2 regions of the Ruegeria sp. K3 genome follow, and region 2 is predicted to be linked to the other one. Evidence: riboswitches for the same ligand, from Rfam matches in the RefSeq annotation. Region 2 holds a riboswitch; the other holds the start of a gene.
The links. Region 2 has a riboswitch for cobalamin ahead of ACR0MP_RS20790 (DUF1636 family protein). Riboswitches for the same ligand answer to the same signal wherever they lie in the genome.
Positions count from the first base shown of each region.

Region 1: another riboswitch for cobalamin. It lies ahead of ACR0MP_RS17465 (hypothetical protein); the one in region 2 lies ahead of ACR0MP_RS20790 (DUF1636 family protein).

Region 1 covers NZ_JBQFMM010000010.1:137,675-141,883, reverse strand. The annotation lists gene rsgA (ribosome small subunit-dependent GTPase A) at 1-1,018, shown strand, start outside; gene ACR0MP_RS17470 (alpha/beta fold hydrolase) at 1,055-1,912, opposite strand; cobalamin riboswitch at 2,034-2,254, shown strand; gene ACR0MP_RS17465 (hypothetical protein) at 2,346-2,753, shown strand; gene ACR0MP_RS17460 (phosphatase domain-containing protein) at 2,758-3,258, opposite strand; gene ACR0MP_RS17455 (DNA polymerase III subunit gamma/tau) at 3,431-4,209, shown strand, end outside.
Region 2 covers NZ_JBQFMM010000016.1:26,881-31,089, forward strand. The annotation lists gene ACR0MP_RS20775 (FecCD family ABC transporter permease) at 1-207, opposite strand, end outside; gene ACR0MP_RS20780 (ABC transporter substrate-binding protein) at 209-1,156, opposite strand; gene ACR0MP_RS20785 (ABC transporter ATP-binding protein) at 1,175-1,960, opposite strand; gene ACR0MP_RS20790 (DUF1636 family protein) at 1,957-2,313, opposite strand; cobalamin riboswitch at 2,416-2,623, opposite strand; gene ACR0MP_RS20795 (catalase family protein) at 2,882-3,949, shown strand; gene ACR0MP_RS20800 (peroxidase family protein) at 3,968-4,209, shown strand, end outside.

The DNA.
Region 1 (4,209 bases), on a different contig from region 2:
CTTATCGGACCTCGGATGGTCCTCTCATTTCGCGGCTCAGCATACGGCTGATCCGTCACTTCTTCCGTATCGCATCTCGGCCGTACACCGGGATCGACTGATCGGGCTGCGCCCTGAAGGTGAATCGCCTTTGTTATCTCTGGATCAATCAACCGGCGCATATGCCGTTGGGGATTGGGTTCTGGCGGATGAAAACAAACGCATACGCCGAGTGATGGACCGGCGCAGCCTGCTGCAGCGCCGGGCCGCAGGTACAGGGGCAGCGGCGCAGCTGATTGCTGCAAATGTTGATGTGCTGTTCATCGTCAGTTCCTGCAACGCCGATTTCAATATGCCACGATTGGAGCGGTATCTTGCGCTGGCGCATCAGGCAGGCTGCTATCCGGTGGTCGTTCTGACCAAATCGGACATGTGCGATGATCCGAGCCTTTATGTAGATCAAGCCCAATCGCTCGCCCCGTTTCTGACGGTACTTGCGGTCAACGCGCTGGATCACGGCGATCTCGAACAAGTTCTGTCGTGGTGTCCGAAAGGACAAACCAGCGCCTTGCTTGGATCATCCGGCGTTGGGAAAACGACGCTCGCCAACGGGATGACGGGGCAGGATCAGGCCACCGCAGGTATTCGCGAAGACGATGCGCGCGGCAGGCACACAACAACTGCACGCGCCTTGCATCGCATGCGCAATGGCGGCTGGCTGATCGATACGCCCGGCATGCGCGCGTTGCGTCTGCTGGATGCGCAGGAGGGGTTGGATGAGGTATTTTCGGACATCTCAGACCTCAGCCTGGATTGCCGCTTCTCGGATTGTCAGCACGAGTCTGAGCCCGGATGTGCGGTGCAGGCGGCAATCGACGCTGGTACGCTTGATCCCGCGCGGCTGGACCGCTGGCGCAAGCTGCGGCGCGAAGACCAACACAATTCCGCTTCGGTGGCGCAGGCCCGCGCCCGTGACAAGGCTTTCGGCAAGATGGTGCGCAGCGTGATGCACGAGAAAAAATCCCGTAAAGGGCTATAACGAAGCTGGGCACCGACCTACCGGTGCCCAGCGCTATCAGGCGATCAGCCTAGGCCAGACTGCCGCATTCCGTCTTGCGAATGCACCGATATGGCCGATCTTGGACACTCCGAATTCGCTTGGTGCAAGCAGATGGCGCCCGGCTTTGGGTCCATAGAGATCGGCAAGACGCCAGACAGCATCCGGCGGCACCATTTCATCATCTGCGAAGGTAAACAGATCGACACGTTTGCCCAAGTCTTTCCAGCGGGCGGCGGGCAGTGTCGTGCCGATCTCTGGCACATAGCTTTTGGGGGCGGTGCACCATTTGCGCCATTGCCAATAGACTTGGGCAGGCAGGTCCGATCCAAACCCGACCAACCGCCCGGGCAGGTAGCCAAGCGCCTTGACCACCAGCGGCGCGTGACCATACCAGAACAACGCCGCCAAAGCGCGATAAGGCCAAGGGTGATCCGCCAGCGTTACCAGACCCGAACAGACACAGATCATCCTGTCAATCTGATCGATATCGGGTTGGATCGGGCCAAACATTCCGCCCAAGGAATGACCGATGCTCCATAGCTTGGCCTGCGGAAACCGTCGGCGCATCTCGGCCCGGGCGGCTGGAATGTCGATCAACGCCCAATCGGCCATGGTGACATTTGACCGCTTTTGCGAACCCACCAAAGAGTGACCAAAATCCCGGTAGTCATAGGTCAGGCAGGCCATGCCCTGTTCTTCGGCAAGCCATCGGGCGAAGTACTGATAGTAATCCCTCGGCACCCCAGTCGCACCGTTTATGACGACCACCTTTTCGGGGTCGGCAACCGGACGGTAAAGCCGCGCCGACAACATTGCCGGGTCGGACGGGATCTGAAAATCCTCGGTCACAACCGCCAGCTGCGTGTCCAACATGGTGCCCTCCAATACCGACTGAACTGATCAGTTCACCCGAAGCGCCTCAAGTCAAGGTTGACGTAGCTGGACCGTACGTCACTTGCCTGACGCAATCTTCTTGACTCGGGCACGGCGCAGCCGCTAGCCATGGCGCGATGGTTCTCGCGCCCAATCGGGCCGGGATGAAAAGGGAACACGGTGCGGTTCTGCCCGGATAAATCCGGAAAGAACCTAGTCCGAGACTGCCCCCGCAACTGTAAGCGGAGAGCAATGCCGAGATACCACTGGCCTTGAAGGCTGGGAAGGTCGGCAAAGCGATGACCCGCAAGTCAGGAGACCTGCCATCGGATGTAGAACCGAAACTCGGGCGGGGTGTCCGGGACGGGTTTGATCGTGCTCCGCAACGACCAACCTGTGCCACGCCCTCGCCTTGCGCGCGGAGGGCGCATTGATGATCTGGAAGACCAAAACACACGAATTCACGGCGACCGTGTGCCAACGTACTGGCGCACCCTGCCCCGCATTGGCGCAGATGGCGCGGGCTCTGACGCAGGCCATGTCGTCTGCACAGCCGATCACAAAACCTGAGTTCGAAATTGAAGGCAGCATAGACCTGTCGCACTGCCCAGAGGGGTGTACCGCCCGCTTTCGCGCCCAATGTGATCAGATCCGCGTATTCTGCGGCGCCGATCCTGAAACTGCGATCGACCGGCTTGATGACTACGCTGACATGATGTTCGGGACCGAGTTCAGCAGCCTGCCCTCTGACCTGCTGAGGAACCATCCGTGCGCCATGCTTGAGGCTTCGCTTCTGGTACCACATACCGGTGGCGAAATCTCGCCACATGTTGGTGTCTAGGCCGTCAAACGGCTTGAACACGGGCCGGTTCAACGGCCCAAAGCATCTGGGCATTTGTCTCGACTGCGCAAGGACGCACCGTACGCAATCGCTTCAATGCCGCCTCAGGCCGTTCACCGCATTCAACCATCAGACGCAGAACCACCATCCCGGATCGGCCACAGCCACCACGGCAATGCACTAGCACACGGCCACCACCTGACAACGCCTGACGGGCAGTCGCGCCAACGCGGGGCCAGCGCTCCACAATCTCCTTGGGTGGCGTGCCAAAATCTTCGATCGGCAAATGCACCCATCTGCTGGCACGCCCCTGAATATCAGCGCCAAAATTCCGCGCACCATCCTGAATCATCTCAACCTCAGTCGTCATCGAGATCACAAGCCCGGGCTTCCAGTCTGCGATAAGATCAAGGTCTTCTGCATACGTTCCTCCACGCCCAGGCATCGAGGACAAGGCCAAGGTGCCTCCGCCGACCTGCAACGCATAAACCACCAGTTGCGACATAATCTCCCCCCAAACAAACTTCACCCAACAACATACTGGTCCAGTAAATAGAATAGAGTGGATTTTAGCCGCATACCCACGCATTCCAAAATGAAAATCGTCCCGGCTGGCTGTGGACGCGGGCGGCGGGGGCCTCTACGCTGCGGCGTAACGCGAATCCGACAGAGCAGACATGACCGAGACGCCCAGCCCCGCCTACCAGGTTCTTGCCCGCAAATACCGCCCCGAAACCTTTGCCGATCTGGTCGGTCAGGACGCCATGGTGCGCACTCTAAAAAACGCCTTCGAGGCGGACCGGATCGCGCAGGCCTTCATCATGACCGGCATCCGCGGTACCGGCAAGACGACGACCGCTCGGATCATAGCCAAGGGTATGAACTGCATCGGTCCCGATGGCAGCGGCGGCCCTACCACCGAACCCTGCGGTCAATGTGAACACTGCGTAGCCATCATGGAGGGCCGCCATGTCGATGTGATGGAGATGGACGCCGCCAGCCGCACCGGTGTCAATGACATCCGCGAGATCATCGACAGCGTACGCTATCGCGCTGCATCCGCGCGCTACAAGATCTATATCATCGACGAGGTTCACATGCTATCGACCAGCGCTTTCAACGCGCTGCTCAAGACGCTGGAAGAACCCCCCGAACACGTGAAGTTCATCTTTGCCACCACCGAGATTCGCAAGGTCCCGGTGACCGTCCTGTCCCGTTGCCAGCGCTTTGATCTGCGCCGGATCGAGCCGGAGGATATGATCGGACTGCTGCGCAAGATTGCAGATGCCGAAGGGGCACAGATTGCCGAGGATGCGTTGTCGCTGATCACCCGGGCCGCCGAGGGATCGGCGCGGGATGCGACCTCGCTGCTTGATCAGGCGATCTCGCACGGGGCCGGTGAAACCAGCGCGGATCAGGTGCGCGCGATGCTGGGGCTGGCCGATCGGGGCCGGGT
Region 2 (4,209 bases):
GGCTGCTAACAACGCGCGGGGCAATCGCAGGTCGAATACGATCCTATGCAGCGGCGACATCTCTCCGTCCTGCAACCCGGTACCGCGCAAGATCGCGGTGAAGGTCTCGGACAAAGGTATCGAGGTTGTGCCGTAGATTGTGGAAATCAGCAAAAGGGCGGCCAGAACGACCGCCCCCAGCAACAACGTCAGGCCCAATCCGCCCATATCAGCTCTGACCCGGATGCATCGCGCGCGCCATCTTCGAGATCGCTTCGATATTTGCCGGTCCGGGCGTCAGCTCTTCGTAGCGCAATCCGATCCAGCGTTCGTTCTTGACGGCATCAGTCTGCGACATGACGGGATGTTCCTGCAGGAACTTGAAGGTGTCCTCGGCGCCATTGCCGGTCTGATAATCCAACAAAACCAGGAATTCCGGGTTCGATGCGGCAACGGCCTCCCACGAAGTGCGGCCCCAGCTCGTGTCCATGTCATGAGTGACGTTTTCACCACCAGCGGCTGTGATCATCGCATCGGGAATCGCGAATTTACCGGCGGTAAACGGAGCATCTGCAGGACCATCCAGAAGAAAGACGCGGGGCTTGGGCAGTTCAGCAGTCTTGGCATCGATCGCTGCCAGCTGCTCTTTCCAGCCCGAGACCAGAGCCTCGGCCTTGTCTTCGACTTGCATCACCTTGCCCAAGCGCAACACATCGCCAAACAGAAGATCCATGCTGGCTTCGGGGCGATCCTTGTCCAGATGGACACAGCTTTCCGTTAGAACCAAGGTCTTGATTCCGAACGGTTCCAATGTATCTGGGGTCACATCACCACCCGGCTTCATGCCATAGTACCAACCTGCAAAGAACAGGTCGGGTTCAACCGCCACCAGGTTTTCGACGGTCGGATATTTCGGCGCAAGCTCGGGGATGTCGCCGCGCAGAGCATCAAAATCAGGGCTGGTCTTGTACCAGCCGGTGATGCCGGTCAGGCCGACGATCTTGTCCTGCAGACCCAATGCAAAGGCCATATCGGTCATGTTCATGTCATGCACAACCAGGCGCTCGGGCGCGGTATCAAAAACCAGTGGTTCGCCGCAGTTGTCTACGGTGACTTCTTGCGCAGCAGCACCGCTTGCCATGGCGGTGGCAAACGCCACGGGCCAGATGTATTTCATCTCAGTGTGTTCCTTCGACTAAGTTGAGACTGTGGTTCTTCGAATATCAAGCGCCGGGATCACGCGGCCTTCGTGGAGAAAGCAGAGGAAATCAACGCCAAAAGTTTCGCGGACTCTTTCGGGTGTCAGCACCTTGTCCACCGACCCAAACTCGATCATACGGGTCGATTTCATCAGCGCCACGTGTGTGGCGAATTCGGGGATCATGACCAGATCGTGTACAATCATGACCACGGTGATCCCAAGCTCGGCGACCAAAGACAGCATCCGCCCTTTTGCATCAGGATCCAGATGGTTGGTCGGTTCGTCCAGAAACAGCAACGAAGGGTTCTGCGCCAAAGCACGCGCGATATGGGCACGCTGACGTTCGCCTCCGGACAGTTGGGCCATGCGCTTGTCCGCGAGATTGGCGAGACCGGTCAGGTCTAAAATCCGGTCCAGCTCTTGCGCGTGGCCTTCGGTAGAGCGGTCCGCACGGATGGGTATTTGCCCCAGCGCAACATAATCGCGTAACGCCAAGCGTCCATCGGGCAGTTCCTGCTGACCTACCACTGCGATCATGCGCGCACGCTTTTTGGCGGAGAGCTGTTTCAGACTGCGTCCTTTGATCCGAACATCGCCAAGTGCCAGCGGCTCAGCGCCGCACAACAGATTGAGAAGCGTCGTTTTCCCCGCCCCGTTCGGGCCGGCGATGGCTAGAATGGAACCCTCGTCCAACTCGAACGAGACGCCCTGCAACAGGACATCTCCGTTAAGGGCATAATACTCAAGGTTTTCGGCAATCAGAAAGGGTCGCAACGTCATTGCGATGCCCCCTGTTCGATCCGCGGCATGCGCGAGAGGGTTTTATTGAACAACGCCTGCGGGCGATCAGTGGCATTTGTCCAGCCATCCGGGCTTTCACGATACTGCGCTGCAAACTCAGCCAGCGCCTGCACCTCATCCGCGGTCTGAATGCCACCAAAAAGGTATTGCGCCTTTCCTACGGCCTGGAACCCAACCGTTCTGGGACTATCGCAGCCTGCCATGCAAGACGACGCGCGGATCGCAAAACTGCGATGTAATTTCCCGGTCAACGCATCGCAAATTTCATCAAGGGGCAGCCCTTCAGTGCAGCTTTCGCAGACTAGAATGAAATGATCAGGCGTATCTGGCATGGTCCACTCCACTTGTTTCCAAGCGCATGCGGAAGCTGCCGACAATGTAAACACGCGATTGACGCGCCATCAAAGCCTCCTTCCAGGACGCCCCGCCCCGGGTTGGTTAAACATCTGATGGCAGGTCTCCTGACTTGCGGGTCCGCGCTCGGCCAACCTTCCCGACCCTGTGGACCAGTGGCTGTTTGGCCTTGCTCACCGCTTACAGTTGCGGGGGCAGTTACGGAATTGGCACCTTTTGGCAAACCTCACCGTATTCCCTTTTCATCCCGCGGCAACACCACCGGGAACCATCAATCGATTGAGTGCCCGAGAACACCGGACACGTCAATGATAAAGTCGAAGGCACCCAACTCTGGTCGAGGATCGAGCGCGGGCAACCACGTGTCCGTAGCACCAACCGAATGGGTTGGGCTGCGCGCCGAATTTGTCTGGCCACGGCTGTCCATAGTTGGTGTGTTTGGAAATTAGACAATCTGAGGTAAGCTGAACAAATTTAGAGGTTTAGCTTTGTCAGCGCCTTACCCCTGTTTGATCATTGCCTGGGTTTATCCAAGGAGACGGTTCTTTGACGCATGTTTCGCAAAACGCATTGCCGCCGGATATTGTTGATGATGTCATTGACCACAATCTCGAGGCCGTTGCACGGTGGAAAGGCCATCGCTTAAGGGCTCAGCATGGGCGCAGTCACGGGTGCGTGGCTGCAACATTCACTGTCAGAAACGATCTACCAGAACAGTTCCGTCACGGCCTGTTTGAACAGCCCGCTGCCTATTCAGCCGCACTTCGCTTTTCCAACGGCGCGCATCTGGATGACCGGAAATCGGATGCCCACGGGATGGCGATCAAGCTTTTTGACGTGCCAGGCCCCAAGCTGATCGACGCCGAGGCACTTGCGCATCTGGGGACCACACAACTCAGCGACGAGTTCGATTTCGTATTGGTCGATCAGGATGTGTTTCCCAGCTACGTCCCCGATGAATATGAGCGATTGGGCAGGCTTGTCGCCACATTACAAGCGGTCCAGCACGCGATCAAAGGGCGACGAAAATGGAGCCTTAGGTTGATCACCAAAGGGCTGCGCGCAGGATTTCGCGCCTTCCTCACTCGTGAAGGCAAGCGTCAGTTTCGCGTCGCGAGTGATTTTGCCTCGAACTATATGCACTCGCCTTTTGAGGTCCATTTCTGGTCGACAACACCGTATCGGCTGGGCCCCGATCTAACGGTCAGATACTTGGCCCGCAGCGCGAAACCAAAAATTCCGGCACATCCGGTAGACGACCCAGATGGGATCGGGCAGTGTTTGCGGCAAGACGTGGCCGATGGAGATAATCACTTCGAGCTGTGTGTGATTGAGCCCCCGCGCCCGGCCGACGAATTCGATGTGCTCGACAATCGCATCCGGTGGGCATGCGACCCGCAACCAGATGCACCTCTTGATCCGTACCATCATACCGTCACGCCCGTGGCGGATATCACGATTCCCAAAGGTGCAGAATTTGATCCGCAGAATGGAGACGCGATGAGCTTCGCGCCCTGGCGTGTCACGGCAGATCACGAACCTTTAGGACCGATTAATGCGATCCGGCTCAGAACCTATCTGAGCTTGGCCCGCGCCCGGTTCCCGAATCGATGACCAAACGGAGATGTATTGATGCTGGACGTTGATGATCTGATCAAACTCGGATTCAAGATCTCCCCACCCGTTACGAGCTATTTAGCCGCGATCAGGCTTGCAAACGCCGCGAAGATCCACCGACCGCGGCCCTATACGATGGGCGCAGACTACACGACATGGCCCGGCGTGTTTTCCCATCGCTGGATCGGTCGGCATACAACGCCAGAAGACCTCTCACCCGTCCTGCCGTCGGAAAGCGAAGTTGCTGATCTCTTTCG